2 regions of the Mucilaginibacter ginsenosidivorans genome follow, and region 2 is predicted to be linked to the other one. Evidence: riboswitches for the same ligand, from Rfam matches in the RefSeq annotation. Region 2 holds a riboswitch; the other holds the start of a gene.
The links. Region 2 has a riboswitch for cobalamin ahead of FRZ54_RS17305 (TonB-dependent receptor plug domain-containing protein). Riboswitches for the same ligand answer to the same signal wherever they lie in the genome.
Positions count from the first base shown of each region.

Region 1 (8,195 bases), 1.2 Mb from region 2:
CGCCGCCACGTTTTAGTGGGATGGCCTGCGCCCAGCCTTCAACTACTTTCGGGTCCAGCACTTCGGTCATTTCGGTTTTGATAAAACCAGGGGCCACCACGTTGGTGCGTATATTTCTTGAACCTAATTCTTTTGCGATGGATTTAGAGAAACCGATGATACCTGCTTTGGATGCTGCATAGTTGGATTGCCCGGCATTACCGTTGACACCAACTACCGAGCTCATATTAATAAATACGCCATCCCGGTTCTTCATCATGATCTTTGATGCAGCTTTGGTGACATTGAATATCGATTTCAGGTTCACATCCAATACGTCGTCCCACTGTTCTTCGGTCATGCGCATCAGTAAACCATCTTTTGTGATGCCGGCGTTGTTTACGACAATTTGCAGCGTGCCGAAATCGGCTATGATATCATTGATCAGCTTTTCGGCCTCATCAAATTTGGAAGCGTCAGACCGGTAACCTTTAACTTTGGTACCATAGCTTTGCAGTTCCTGTTCCAGCGCCTGCCCTTTTTCTACAGACGACAAGTAGGTGAAAGCTACATTTGCGCCATGCTCGGCAAATTTCTCGGCTATCTTACGGCCTATGCCCTTCGAGGCGCCGGTTATCAGTGCTGTTTTTCCTTCCAGTAATTTCATAATTTTCAGAATGGTTTCGGGGGTCGAAGATAGATAATTAGTCGGAAAGTGGAAAAACCCGCCAGATAGTTATAATTTTATTCATCCCAAATCATAATAATGAAATTACTACTACAACTTAAATCCTGGCAACTTTTTATATTAATCGTTATTCCGCTACTCTTTCAACCAAATGGTTTCATATACCAGGTTATAGTTCTGTTTGGATACAGCATTTATATAACATGGATATTTGCTATTGGAAGTACAATGCACTCGCTAATTTTAGCTAAAACAAAACCGAATATTATCTATTTCAAAATAACCTGCTTTAGCATGGCTGTGATAGTAATATTAAGTTGTCTGTTTAATCCTTTCGCGTTTTCTGACCCTTTTGCAGGCGGCAGCAACGCATATATTTTCTGGGTATTCTTTGGGTTGACAATCGCTAGTTCATTTTATTCTTTCGGATTCGCTGCACGAATGCTTGAATCAGCGCGTAGTAATGAGATGGCAAATCGCAGTGACTCGCTTAAAAGCTTCTTATATATTTGGTTTTTCCCCATTGGTATTTGGTACATACAGCCCATAATTAAGAGCGTCTTGCGTGACAAAAGTGTACACTCATCTAATGTTTAACAAGATAGCAAACTCTTCTTTCAACGCCATCAAACAACCCGCACACAAACACCCATCATACTGTTCGCTGACATATTGAGTTTCATTCAGCGTGAGCGACACTTTGGCGCACTGGCATTTGGTGAATGAATTGGCCTTACATTCAAACGGCGAACCACAACGTTCGCAACGAACGATCTCGTGTTTTTGGTGAACTGGCATGATTATAATAATAGGTAGAGACGCATAATTATGCGTCTCTACAATGCATTTTTTATGCGGAACACGTCACACATCCCTCATCCATCGAACAGCTTGGCCCGGCGGGTATTTCGTCAGCAACCTGTTCCACATGTTCCGGTATAACCGGATCCATATTTTTGCCGCCCTGGTTCTCTACTGTGAATTTAATAGCCTGCGATGCCGCCTGTGTGCGCAGGTAATACATGCCTGTTTTGAGGCCCTTCTTCCAGGCGTAAAAATGCATGGAGGTTAGTTTGGATGCATTTGGCGAGTTGATGAACAGGTTTAGCGACTGCGACTGGCAGATATAAGCGCCCCTGTCGGCAGCCATATCGATTATGTTACGCATCTTGATCTCCCACACGGTTTTGTACAGGTCCTTCAATTCCTGCGGAATCTCAGCAATTTCCTGTATCGAACCGTTTGCGGTAATTATCTTATCCTTCATTGTCGTGTTCCACAAGCCAAGATTGACCAGGTCGCGCAGCAGGAATTTGTTGACAATGATAAACTCGCCGCTTAATACCCGGCGGGTATAAATATTAGAGGTATAGGGTTCAAAACATTCATTGTTGCCCAATATCTGCGAAGTGGAAGCAGTTGGCATCGGCGCCACCAGCAGCGAATTGCGTACCCCGTGGTTCATTACATCCAACCGCAGGTTTTCCCAATCCCAGTGACCGCTATTGGGCGTAACACCCCACATATCAAACTGGAACTTTCCTTTGGATAAGGGCGAGCCTTTGAAAGTTTCATAAGCGCCTTCCTTGATCGCCAGGTCCTTTGAGGCCGTCATTGCGGCAAAGTAGATGGTCTCAAATATTTCTTTGTTCAATTGTTTGGCCTCATCGCTTTCAAAGGGCAAACGCAGCTGAATAAATGCATCGGCCAAACCCTGTACACCTAAACCTATCGGCCGGTGGCGCAGGTTTGAATAACGTGCCTCTTCAACCGGGTAATAGTTATTGTCAATAATGCGGTTCAGGTTCAATGTTACCTGGTAAGTTACCTCGTATAATTTCTGGTGATCGAATATGCCGTTGATAACGTACCGCGGCAGCGCCAGCGAAGCGAGATTACAAACTGCAACTTCTTTGTCCGAGGTGTATTCCATGATCTCGGTACATAGGTTCGAGCTTTTGATCGTCCCTAAATTTTGCTGGTTCGATTTGCTGTTGGCTGCATCTTTATATAACAAATAAGGCGTGCCGGTTTCTACCTGGGCATCGAGTATCGCAAACCAAAGTTCCTGGGCTTTTACCGTTTTGCGGGCATGGCCTTCTTTTTCGTATTGCTCATAAAGCGTTTCAAATTCTTGGCCAAAACATTCAGCCAGGCCAGGCGCCTCGTGGGGGCAGAACAGGCTCCAGTCTTCATTAGCCTCTACCCTTTTCATAAACAGGTCCGATACCCAAAGGGCATAGAACAAATCGCGGGCGCGCATTTCTTCCTTGCCATGATTTTTGCGCAGGTCCAAAAACTCAAATACATCGGCATGCCACGGCTCCAGGTATATAGCGAACGCACCTTTACGCTTGCCGCCACCCTGATCGACATAACGGGCCGTGTCATTAAATACCCGCAGCATCGGGATAATGCCGTTACTGGTACCGTTGGTGCCGCTGATGTACGAACCGGTTGCCCTCACATTATGGATACTCAGCCCGATACCACCGGCGCTTTGTGATATTTTGGCGGTTTGTTTCAGCGTGTCATAAATACCGTCGATGCTGTCATCCTTCATCGTCAGCAAAAAGCAGGACGACATTTGCGGCTTTGGCGTACCGGCGTTGAACAGCGTCGGCGTGGCGTGTGTAAACCAGCGCTCGCTCATCAGGTTATAGGTTTTTATCACGCTGTCCACATCATCCTTGTGGATACCAACCGATACCCGCATAAACAGGTGCTGCGGGCGCTCGGCTATTTTGCCTTCTATTTTCAGCAGGTAAGATTTTTCAAGCGTCTTAAAGCCGAAATAATCAAAGCCGAAGTCACGATCATATATGATGGTGCTGTCCAAAAGTTCAGCGTTTTCTTTGATCACCTCCCAAACGTCATCCGCCAGCAGTGACGCGTTCTTGCCCGTTTTTGCGTCAGTATATTCATGCAGGCGGCGCATGGTTTCTGAAAAGGATTTAATGGTGTTTTTATGCAGGTTGGATACCGCTATACGCGATGCCAGCAGGGCGTAATCCGGATGTTTGGTAGTTAACGAAGCAGCAGTTTCGGCCGCCAGGTTATCCAGTTCGGATGTGGTTACGCCGTCGTACAAACCTTCGATAACCTTTTTGGCCACATCTATCGAGTCGACTAATGCCGGATTCAAACCATAGCACAGCTTCTCTATGCGTGCCGTTATCTTGTCAAATTTTACGGTTTCTTTTTTACCGTCTCTTTTTATTACGAACATGGTGTCTCTTGATAAATTGTTTTACTGTTATATTGTTGAACTGATCGGGGCTCAGAAATCCTCGTCCAGCGAGAATGCCTGGCTTTTTACTTCGGTGTTAAGCACACCGCTTTTCTGGTAATCGCCTACGCGTTTTTCGAAGAAATTCGTCTTTCCCTGCAGGGATATCATTTCCATAAAATCGAATGGATTGCTTGCATTATATACCCTATCATAGCCCAATTCTGTCAGCCATCGGTCGGCGACGAATTCGATATACTGGCTCATTAGTTTGGCATTCATGCCTATCAGGTTTACCGGCAGGGCGTCGGTCACGAATTCCTTTTCTATTTCAACCGCATCGGTGATGATCTTGGTCGCTTCTGCTTTGGAAAGCTTTTCTGTCAGCATACTGTACAGTAAACAGGCAAACTCGCAATGCATGCCTTCATCGCGCGAGATCAATTCGTTACTGAAAGTCAGGCCCGGCATCAGTCCGCGTTTTTTCAGCCAGAAGATGGAACAGAAACTGCCGGAAAAGAAAATCCCTTCTACCGCCGCGAATGCCACCAGCCGTTGTGCAAATGTTCCGTTATTGATCCACTTCAATGCCCACTCTGCCTTTTTCTGAACAGCGGGCACCGTATCAATGGCGTGGAAAAGATGGTCTTTTTCGGCGGGATCTTTAATATAAGTATCTATCAGCAGTGCGTACGTTTCTGAGTGGATATTTTCCATCATGATCTGGAAGCCGTAGAAACACCGTGCCTCAGGCACCTGGACTTCGCTCATGAAGTTTACGGCGAGGTTCTCGTTTACAATACCATCGCTTGCGGCGAAGAAAGCCAGGATATGCGATATAAAATGCTTCTCGCCGCTGTTGAGGTTTTCCCAATGCTTCAGATCGTCGGACAGGTCGATCTCTTCCGCGGTCCAGAAACTGGCCTCGTGCTTTTTGTACATTTCCCAGATGCGGGGGTAGTTGATGGGGAGGATAACAAACCGGTCCTTGTTCTCCCGAAGTAATACTTCATTTTCCTGATTCATGCCTTGTCTTTTTAATTTTAGCGGAGTCGACAAAAGACAATGAACCGGGCACTTTTACGGCAGTACCGGGGACAGGGCTTTTATCAAAACCTTATTCGTGAAAGTTTTGACAAGCCATAATGGCAGGTGTCTGGCTGGTGGTCAATAGTCAATGGTCAATAGTCAATGGCAGCGGCGAATTTTATTCACCATTAACCAATCACTATTCACTACTCACAATTCACCATCTCACAGTTGCACGTCAGCCCATGATTTGCACATGGTTCCCTTTTAATGCCGGTTTTTAACCCGGCAACCTTTTATAGCGTTTGTTAAAGAACTTGTGGATTCAAAGATAAGCTGCAGGGGTCTTACGATGTTAAGGATAGTTTTAAACAAGGGCCGGAGTTATGAACAAGGCAGCTTGAATGGTTGATTGGGTTAGATCAAGTTGACAGAATTTGACCCCAACTTAATCAACTACTTAACTTAATCAACCCTCCAACGGCACAAACTTCAAACTTACCGAGTTAACGCAATGCCTTACGTTTTTCGGGGTTAGATATTCACCCTCGAAAACGTGGCCCAGGTGGGCGCCGCAATTGGCGCATACTATCTCCACGCGCCGACCATCAGCATCCGGAACACGTTTTACTGCGCCGGCTATCTCGTCGTCAAAGCTTGGCCAGCCGCAATGCGATTCAAATTTGGTTTCTGAAGTGTACAACGGCGTATCGCATCTTTTACATACGTACAGCCCATGTGCATGATTATTTAACAGCGAGCCGGTGAACGGACGCTCAGTTCCTTTGTATAATATTACCCTTTCTTCCTGGGGTGTTAATTGATTGTATTCCATATTATTTTTGATTACACCGATGTGGTATTTGATTTCACTGATTATAACAAATATACGGCAGGTTTGGCGTTTTGATTTTTGAGGAGGGGCTTGTTTACAATGGGTTGACTAAGGACATGAAAGGCGATCATATATCAAATTGACGTTTGTCAATATAATTAAAGAATTTTCTATAACAAATTCTTGGCTTCTTTCTTAAAAAAGATTGAAGCGCTGTATCATAAGCCAAAAGAGGAATAGTAAATTTTGTTACCAGTAATTTTCTAAAATCCGAGGTATATATAATTATGTAATTATAAGTCCCAAACTTTCCTAATGACTTTTGTTCGAAAATTTCAACTTTATTTACATCATCACGATCAATCGAAATCTCCTTTCCATTTTTTGTAATTGTAAGTTTTGAATTATCGCTGTTGATTATCATTTTTTTACCCTTATCTAGAAAATTGAATTGTCTAATCATGTATAGCTCATAAAATTGCAAATAGGCAAGAGCCGCTAGTATCGCAGAAGCAAATAAGAAGAAAGTAGGATTATGATGGGTTTTGATTAATGAGAAAATAATGCCTATCAGGAATATTATTAATGCAAATATTTCAATGACGATACTTTTTTTCTTAAAGACAAACTCCTTTGTTTTCTTCATCGTTTCAGGTAATTCAAAATAAAAATAAAAAATCCCGGCCGAAACCAGGATTTATATTTTATTAGGTTGAAAAAAAGCTTTTACCTTTCAGCTTTAACCTTTCTTCGCCAGTTCCTCTGCCATCGCAGCGCCTATTTCCGCAGGCGATTGTACCACGCGTATGCCGCATTCGGCCATGATCTTCATTTTTGCTGCCGCGGTATCGTCGGCTCCGCCTACTATTGCTCCGGCGTGACCCATACGGCGCCCCGCAGGGGCGGTTTGCCCGGCGATGAAACCCACAACGGGCTTGGTGCCGTTCGCTTTGATCCAGCGGGCAGCTTCGGCTTCCATACCGCCGCCTATCTCGCCTATCATGATAATGCCATGGGTATCAGGGTCGTTCATCAACAGCTCAACAGCTTCTTTGGTTGGTGTGCCGATGATCGGGTCGCCGCCAATGCCGATGGCCGTAGTGATGCCTAAACCAGCCTTTACCACCTGGTCTACGGCTTCGTAAGTTAAAGTACCCGATTTGGAAACCACCCCTACATGACCTTTACGGAAAATGAAGCCCGGCATAATACCGATCTTAGCTTCGCCGGCGGTTATGATACCCGGGCAGTTAGGACCAATAAGGCGGGTGTCCCGATCCTTGATGTATTCCTTCACCATGATCATATCCTTGGTCGGGATACCTTCGGTGATGCAGACGATCAGTTTGATACCAGCCTCGGCAGCTTCCATAATAGCGTCGGCAGCAAAGGGCGGCGGTACGAAAATGATGGATACGTTGGCACCGGTAATATCAACCGCTTCTTTAACCGTATTGAAAACAGGAAGGTTAAGGTGTTTCTGGCCGCCTTTGCCCGGTGTTACGCCGCCAACTACGTTGGTGCCGTATTCGATCATCTGCGAGGCATGGTAGGTGCCTTCGTTACCTGTAAAACCCTGGACTATTACTTTGGAATCGTTATTGACGAGAACGCTCATAGATTAAAAATGTACGCGCAAAGCTAAAGTTATTGTTGGTAATCTCAAAGCCCCATTGCAGGGTTTATTTACGATGTACGAATTAGGATTTCAGATCGACAATAGTCCTTAATTCCAGGGGGCGCCAAATCGTAAGTCGTAATTTTAAGATCGTAATTAGTGCGCTTCGGCTCCAGGTGGCGTGCTAAACTCCTTCTCACTCTTCGCTATCACAATCGTCGCTATCCCGTTGCCGATCATATTGGTAATGGCCCGCGCTTCGGACATGAATTTATCGACGCCAAAAAGAATTGCAAGCCCCTCGACAGGTATCACTTTGATTACGGTAAGCGTAGACGCCAGCACGATAAAGCCGCTGCCGGTAACACCCGCAGCTCCCTTCGAGGTTATCATCAGGATGCCGATGATGGTGAGCTGCTGACCGATAGATAAGGGGATATGAAAAACCTGAGCAAGGAAAATAACCGCCATGGAAAGATAAATGGTTGTACCGTCGAGGTTGAAGGAATAGCCTGCCGGGATGACCAAACCTACTACCGAACGCGAGCAGCCGAATTTCTCCATCTTCTCCATCATGCTGGGCAGCACCGATTCGGACGATGAGGTGCCCCAAACGATCACGATCTCCTCTTTTATGAATTTCAGGTAATGCCAGAGGCTGAATTTATAAAGGCGGCAAACAATATTGAGCACTACGAAAATGAAGATAGCCATAGTGGCATACACTGAAACCATTAGCCATGCAAGCGGTTTAAGCGTTGCTACGCCGTAGGTGCTAACCGTAAAGGCCATACCGGCAAAAGCGCCAACCGGGGCC
Region 1 covers NZ_CP042436.1:5,021,436-5,029,630, forward strand. The annotation lists gene fabG (3-oxoacyl-[acyl-carrier-protein] reductase) at 1-646, opposite strand, end outside; gene FRZ54_RS22880 (cysteine-rich CWC family protein) at 1,250-1,465, opposite strand; gene FRZ54_RS22885 (ribonucleoside-diphosphate reductase subunit alpha) at 1,518-3,896, opposite strand; gene FRZ54_RS22890 (ribonucleoside-diphosphate reductase small subunit) at 3,948-4,922, opposite strand; cobalamin riboswitch at 5,027-5,238, opposite strand; gene FRZ54_RS22895 (methionine-R-sulfoxide reductase) at 5,395-5,760, opposite strand; gene FRZ54_RS22900 (hypothetical protein) at 5,888-6,406, opposite strand; gene sucD (succinate--CoA ligase subunit alpha) at 6,500-7,378, opposite strand; gene dctA (C4-dicarboxylate transporter DctA) at 7,535-8,195, opposite strand, start outside.
Region 1: it holds a riboswitch for cobalamin, as region 2 does, so the genes downstream of both, FRZ54_RS22890 (ribonucleoside-diphosphate reductase small subunit) here and FRZ54_RS17305 (TonB-dependent receptor plug domain-containing protein) in region 2, are expected to answer to the same signal.

Region 2 (8,195 bases):
AGGCTGATCGTACCGAGACTGGTATCAGCTTTTAAATTGATAATAAAATCCCGGGTTTTATACCCAATCGAATGAATACTAAGTTTATAAGCGGCGCTCTGAAGCCCGGCGAACTGAAATTTACCATCGGCCTGGGTCGTAAGGCTTTGCGGGCCACTACGTTCCCCGCTCAATGTCAGCGTTATCTTGTCCAGAGGGTTTTTACTAAGCGAATCGGTCACGGTGCCGTTTATTTTATACACGCTTTGCGCGACCGACGCGTTTGTGATTATTGTTAAAAATAGTATGTATAGTATATTCTTCATCTTATTTTGATCGAAAGGTCAATAGAATTCCCTAAAGTCTTTTTGTGCTTTTTGCGGATGTTACCAGAAACAGGTTGGTGATTAAAACCTGGTTATCACTTATGCCTTAAAGTGATAATGAAATAATAGATAAGAAAGCCCGAGGCGATAAACATGAGCTCAATGCCATAGGGCAATACCGAATAATCGTCGTTGGGAAGGTAACTGATAATTACCAGTCCCAAGCCGCTCATAAATAACACACAACCCCATTTGAGAGGTTCTGCGCCTGTGTCGGTTAGTTTCCTGAGGAAATTGATCGCATCGTTGTCGATAGGACCTGAGTCGATAATGCGTTTTTTTAAGCGGAAATTATACCATGCTACAATTACTACGGCGATGATGATAAATATAACAACTACCGCTGCGATGAATACCGTACGCTCCATTGTTGTAAAATTAATTAAAAATCATGTAGTAGTCAGCGGACGTCGAATAAAGGTTGCAGATTTATTTTATTTATTTTTTGCAACCTTTATTCGGCAAGCGTTGACTAATTTATATATGTTTAACGAAAGGGAGGTAATTACCAGGGTGCTCGGTGGCGACGTGCGTGCCTTCGAACTGCTTGTGAAACAGTATGAAAAACTTGTTTTCTATGTCATCCACCGCCTTGTAAAAGATAAGCATGCGGCTGAGGATATTTGCCAGGAAGTTTTTATTAAAGTGCACAAAAGCCTGGTACGTTTCAGTTTTCAATCCAAACTATCAACCTGGATAGCGCGTATTGCCTACCTAACGGCGATAAACTACGTAAAGAAATATAACCGTGAAAGGGCATGGGATTATTTGGAGGATATTGAAAATTACCACTTTACAACCGATACACCTCAGAACTTACTTGAAAAAAAAGACATGGCGAATTACATTGAGCAATTGATCATGCAGTTGCCCGAACGGTACCGAACAGTGCTGACCCTGTATCATTTGAACGAGTTTTCGGGGCCTGAAATAGAAGAAATTATTGGCATGCCCGAGGGGACGGTCAAGAATTATCTTTTCAGAGCGCGGAAATTGCTGAAAGAAAAATTAGAATTATATTTAAAACACGAATAGCCATGAACGAATCAAATGATGAAAAGTTGCAGCGTTTGTTAGAGGATGGAAATTACTCCTCGGACGAACTGCTAAACAAGAATGGCGAAGCTTACAAATTGCTGTTTGCCGCTTTAAACAAAGAACCGGAGAAGGGCTTGCCTTATGATTTTGCGGCAAAGGTAATCCGTAAGATAACCGCGCAGCAAAAACAAAGTAACGAGTTGAAATATAATATAGTAGCCTTAGGGGTATTTATCGGCCTAATGGTGCTTGCATGTGCAATTTTGACATTTTACGGTTCGATAACCTGGAGTGATGTCCTCAAATACAAATGGATCTTTTTATTGCTCCCCCTTATTTTTATGCTTATCCAATACTTCGACCAAAAACTTGTTAAAGCGAAATTGTTCCGGAACACTAATACCTGAACTTAAACTTGTTCAGATCGGGCAAAAACTTCTTTTCCCGCTTTAGTTCCACCTGGTAAATAGTTTGTGCAAGGTCGCGCATAAAGGGCAGGCAGACCGTCTTGTATTCGTACTTATTGTCGTTGTAAATCTGGTTATCGTTGGACTGCACCACGGCCGACAGCATGAATTCCACTTTGTTTTTGTAATCGACGATGTAGGCATTATCGATATCATAACCGTACGAGTCGCCGATCTTATCGAATATCCTGATATGTGGGTTAATAACCGCCAGGCTATCGCCGCCATAAAACAGCCATTTGCAATAGGCAGGATAATAATCCGGCCGACTGTAAGTTGGGTATTTGCTTTCCGTCGGCCACATGCTCATGTACCTGTAAATTAATTTATACTGATCGTCTGTCAGGTTATATTGCTGCTCTTTAGGGAAAGTGTCGGGAAACAACAGTCTCTTTAAAACCATTTGCTGATCCGCGAGAGGGTAAGTATTATTCTTTGAAAAATCAAACGGTTCCATTACCAGTTTATCGTTCTTATCCAGGTAGCCTTTACCCATGATCATGTGTTCGGGTGTTTGCGGATATTCATTCGGATCGTACATAGCCGGTTTTTGATAAACCGGCTTGCCCTTATTATAAAAATTAACCGGGTTGGTGTGTTTGGTGCTTTCGTCGCGATCGCCGATAGCCAGCCTGCAGACAATGCGTGTGCCTGTTAACCCATATTTTTTCAGCTTTTGGTTGATCTCCTCGCGGCCGACAAATTCATAAAGCCTGTTGTATGCGTCATTATCGCTTACCAGTAATATTTTTTTAATATAATTCTGAATACTGGGCAGGCCGCTTTTTGAACTCGAATCTTTAGTCACCCTGGTTTGCCCGGCGAAAGCGCTGTCGGTTATCATCACAGATTTCCAATCGAGGCCCTTAATATTCAATTCATTCAATTTCTCAAGCGCGAATATCGCAGTAGGAAGCTTAACTGTACTGGCGGGGTAGAAGTAGTGATTAGCATTTAGCCTGTAACTGTACGATCTGAAATGCGGTACATTGTTCTCATCACGGTCTATCTGCGTATATAGTATCTGTACCTCGTTATGTGTTGGGTGATTTAAGATGTGGCTGAATAATTCGGGATGTGCCTCAAGCAGGTTTTTAAGGAAAACGGTATCGGGTTGCTGGGCCATGGTAGCAAGGCAAAATATGGAGAATAGGGTTGTTAACAGGAATTTCATTAGTAGTTAAATGATTGATTCACTTAGATCGAGTTGTAAGTTAGGACTTTTCGGCTCAAAATTAAAAACAACTTACCCAACCCAATTAACCGCTTGACTTAATAAACTATCCCTATTGCATTTACAACACCCAAGCCTTACATTTGCAACGCTTTTGGTTCGTGGTGAATAACCGCGATTAAAAGGGAACCCGGTGTAAATCCGGGACTGTCCCGCAGCTGTAAGCTCCAAAACCAAGGCCCATTCATTTGCCACTGTTTCGATTTATCGCGACGGGAAGGCCGGGCCAAGGGGAGTAAGTCAGAAGACCTGCCATAGCACAAAACTATTCATAGCTTTCGGGGATTGAAGCTTGAATGTGAAACCCGCTTCCAGCGTTTCCATTCCAAACTTTCCATTTCTGTATGCTGTGGGATTAAACTCACAACAACATGAAAAAAAATTACTTCAGAATTGTCGCAGGCCTGGGGCTTGTACAATTGGGGCTGCTTAGTACGGCAGTCCGGGCCCAGGACACCACCCGGGTACTCAACAATGTTGTGGTCACGGCCACACGTTCACCAAAAAAATTATCAGATATCGGCAGGGTTGTCACTGTTATTACTTCCGACCAGATCAACCGCTCGCAGGGGAAAACACTGCCTCAGCTTTTGAATACGGTGCCGGGACTTACCTTTTCAGGTTCGGAAAATGCGCCGGGTATATCATCGTCCGTTTATTTGCGCGGGGCTTCCAGCGGCAACACGCTAATCCTGGTGGACGGCTTCCCGGTAAGCAATGCTTCCGGTATCGACGGCACTTACGATCTTAACGCCTTTCCAATAGACCAAATAGATCATATAGAAATACTAAAAGGCAGTGGGTCAACCCTATATGGTTCGGATGCTGCGGCAGGGGTTATTAATATCATCACAAAACATGCGAAAGGAAATGGAATAAAGACGTCCGTTCAACTGGTTGGCGGAAGTTATAACACATTTAACGAATCCGTTGGCGTAAACGGAAATATCAACAATACCGGAATCGCGCTCAATTTGTCCGATGCCGATTCAAAGGGTTTTGCAGGCGCCACGGATACAACGGGTAGTGGTAACTTCAGGAAAGATGACTTTCATCAGCGTGCTGTAAGCCTGAATCTGAGCCAAAAGGTTTCGGATAAATTCTCTATCAATGGCAATCTGCAAACCAGCTATAATAAGGGCCATCTGCCTTACGGGGCATTTACCGACGATAAGAATTATACTTATGCAAACACTTTCCTTTTCGGTGGATTAGGTGCAAAATTGCTTGTCGACAAAGGCGCCCTAAACTTTAATGTCAGTCAGAATACGGTATGGAACCACTATAACGACCTGCCCAACGATGCTAATTTCCAGTCGTACTATCATGCGGGTAACATTGGCCGTATAACAAACACGGAAATTGTATTTAACGACAACCTGGGCAAATATTGGGATATTACCAGCGGCGCCGACTTCAGGTATAACGGTACCCACCAATTGAGCAATTACGATACGATACAATCGGTTAATAACAACATTATCAGTGCTTACACATCGCTATTTTTCAAATCGGACATCTTCCACATGGAATTAGGAGGACGATATAACCATCATAGCAAGTACGGTGATAATTTCACCTATACCATTAATCCATCCATCTTCCTGGCCGGTCAGTTTAAACTATTCGGTACCGTTGCGTCAGCTTTCAAAGCGCCTTCGTTATACCAGCTATCGTCACAATACGGCAACATCAGCCTGAAACCGGAAACAACGACATCTTATGAGGCCGGCTTTGACTGGACGATAATCAATAATACGTTGACATTTAACACCGTATTTTACAAACGCGACACCAAAGATGTAATCTATTTTAATTCGTTACCCGATCCGCCTTATGGCAAATACGAGAACGGTTCAAAAGAAAATGATAAAGGATACGAAAGTGAGTTGACGTTAAACCTCTCCAATATAACCGCATCGGCTTATGTGGCCCACGTAACCGGCGCATTAACCAGCGCAAACGGGACGCGTTCCGACATCCTTTACCGCAGGCCGAAAAACACTTTTGGCGCCAGTGTAAATTATAAAGTGATTAAAACCTTATCCTTCGGCCTGAATTATAAATACACAGGCGACCGGGTTGACCAGGATTTTTCTACATTCCCATCAACCAATGCTACACTGAAACATTACAACCTGGTGGATGTACATGTGCAGTGGCAAGCGTGCAAAAAAATGGTTCTTTTTGGCGACCTGAAGAACGTATTTGATGAAAAATACACGGATTGGCTTGGCTATAATACCCGTGGCACAAATTTTATGGCCGGTTTAAAGTACCAAATCAATTAAGAGTTTTGTTTAAACGGATTATTACTTAATTTTACGGTTCAAATAAGATCATGACACTACAAAAGATAAACACCAGAAATACAATAATCATCCTGATGATCGTCGCTGCCGGGGCGTTTCGCCTTGTGAGCGCAAGATATCCTTATGTATTAAGCAATTTTAGTCCGATAGGGGCCATGGCGCTGTTTGGCGGCGCCTACTTTACTGATAAATGGAAAGCTTATGTAGTTCCGCTGATAGCCCTGTTTGTGAGCGATATATTCCTGAACCATTTTTACAGCGGCTCATGGCAAATAGTAGACAGCAGCTCCATTATGGTGTATGTGTTTTTTATCGCAGCTGTATTTATGGGTACTTTTATTAAAAAGGCCAGCATATTGAATGTGACGGCAGCATCGTTATTAGCGGTTGTATTGCACTGGCTGCTGACCGACTTGCCGTTGGGCAATCTTTACCCGCATACCTTTGTAGGTTACGGGCAATCGTTAGTAGCGGCTATACCTTTTGAAAAGAACATGCTTTTTGGTGACCTGGTATTTTGCGCCATCCTTTTTGGTGGATTTGAGTTAGCCAAGAGCAAATACACCGCACTGCGTGCCAACCGTGAAATAGCTTTGTAATTTTGAATTAACGATATTTGAAAAGCGATCTCCGGGTCGCTTTTTTTGTTAAACAGGCGTAGACGCATAATTGTGCGTCTACAGTAGTAATGAATTCCATGAAAAAGATCGTCGTATTAACCGGCGCCGGTATAAGTGCCGAAAGCGGGCTCAAAACCTTTCGCGACAGTGATGGCTTGTGGGAGGGCTATAATATCGAAGACGTAGCCACACCAGAAGCCTGGGAACGTAATCCGGAGCTGGTGCAAGAGTTTTATAACCAGCGACGCAAATCGGTTTTAGAGGCGGTCCCTAACGGTGCTCACAATGCCTTGGCCGAACTGGAAAAGAAATATGACGTGACTGTCATTACGCAAAACATAGACGACCTGCACGAACGCGGCGGCTCGGGTAAGGTGTTGCACCTCCACGGTGTAATAACCCGTTCACAATCGGGCAAAAACCCTAACCTGACCTATCCCATTGATGGCTGGGAACTGAAAATGGGAGAATTGTGTGAATTGGGTTCGCAGCTGCGCGCACACGTTGTATGGTTTGGCGAGGCGGTACCGATGATAGAGGAAGCAGCAAAGGTGTGTATGAAGGCCGATATATTCATTCTTGTGGGATCGTCACTTGCTGTATATCCTGCTGCCGGCCTCATAAACTATGTACCGCGGCATGTACCAAAATACATCATCGACCCCAAAATACCTTATATGACCGCGGATAATTTCATAAAGATAGAGGAGAAGGCTACGGTGGGGGTACCGCAATTAGTTGGTGAATTATTGATTGACTGAGTTATCGATTCTTACCGGTATAATCCGCTTTGTTAAACACCATTCAATAATTCAGTAATTCATTAAATCAATAATTATGAAGAAATGCATTTTCAACTGGAGCGGCGGCAAGGATAGCGCCCTGGCACTTTATCACTGCCTGCAAAATCCCGAACTGGACATCCGTTATCTTGTAACGACCATCAATGATGTTGTCGACCGCATTTCGATGCACGGCGTACGGGTAGAATTGCTCGAGAAGCAGGCAGAAAGTATCGGGATATCGCTTTACCAGGTGCGTTTGCCCGAGATGCCCGGTATGAAAGAATATGACGCCATAATGCGAAGCACCATGGAACACTTCAGGGTCGAAGGGATTACGCACGCCATATTCGGCGATATATTTTTGGAAGATCTGAAAAATTACCGCGATGCCAGATTAGCGGAGGCGGGGATGACGGGCATTTACCCTTTATGGAAACGCGATACTACTGAATTAATAAATGAATTTTTTGAGCTTGGCTTTGAAACGGTAATAGCCTGTACGCAGGAGCGGCTGGAAAGAATAGTGGGGAAGGAGATAACCCCGGAGCTTGTTATGTCATTGCCTGAAGATGTAGATGTATGCGGCGAGAATGGCGAGTTCCACACTTTCGCTTTTAAAGGGCCGATATTCAAACAGGAAATTCCGTACAAAACAGGAGAGAAGGTGTTCCGGGAATACGCTGCGCCAAAAAACACTGATGACACCTGTTTCTCCTCACCGCCTGAAAAGCCTGCCGGTTTCTGGTATTGCGATCTGCTGCCGGCATAAAAAAAGCTCCCAACCTTAACGCGAAGTCGGGAGCTCAAAAAATATAAGTTTTTAACCTTATAACTGGTATAGACATAAACAACGAATATTCCTGCTTGTTTTGAAAGCTCTTAGATTTGATTTTAAGGGCACCTTTTAGCCGAAAATCTTCGCGAAATAATATTCTGTTCGATGGCGTTTTAACAATATAAAAAGTTAAATACCAAATAGTTAAATAGTTTTAAATAAACCAATAATTTAAGTTCAGTTGATTTGTCGATTAGGCAAGAAATTGCCTGGCAAGTATAAAAAGCAACTTTTTACTGCCAAATAAAATTTGGTAATAAAAATTAAATTTTTATAAAATATTATATTACAATTACTTATGATTTTTATATTGACTAATAGTTATACCTAAAGTAGGCATCCTTGTAGTCTTTTCGCATTTCAGCAAACCGGGCGGCTACTGTCTTCAGAAATTGCTCATCAAGCACTTCGAACACGCTGTTAACGCCGTCGGTCAGGTCCATTTCTGGTATCTTATAACTTTGCTCCAGGGGCCCCTGCTCTATCTTCACAATGAATTTTTGATTCATGTTCAGGATTGATATCTTAAATTCAGGGTG
Region 2 covers NZ_CP042436.1:3,797,550-3,805,744, forward strand. The annotation lists gene FRZ54_RS17280 (outer membrane beta-barrel family protein) at 1-305, opposite strand, end outside; gene FRZ54_RS17285 (DUF6249 domain-containing protein) at 401-733, opposite strand; gene FRZ54_RS17290 (RNA polymerase sigma factor) at 849-1,400, shown strand; gene FRZ54_RS17295 (hypothetical protein) at 1,403-1,810, shown strand; gene FRZ54_RS17300 (serine hydrolase) at 1,800-3,044, opposite strand; cobalamin riboswitch at 3,183-3,375, shown strand; gene FRZ54_RS17305 (TonB-dependent receptor plug domain-containing protein) at 3,476-5,395, shown strand; gene FRZ54_RS17310 (DUF6580 family putative transport protein) at 5,446-6,015, shown strand; gene FRZ54_RS17315 (SIR2 family NAD-dependent protein deacylase) at 6,114-6,797, shown strand; gene FRZ54_RS17320 (Dph6-related ATP pyrophosphatase) at 6,874-7,590, shown strand; gene FRZ54_RS17325 (hypothetical protein) at 7,971-8,195, opposite strand, start outside.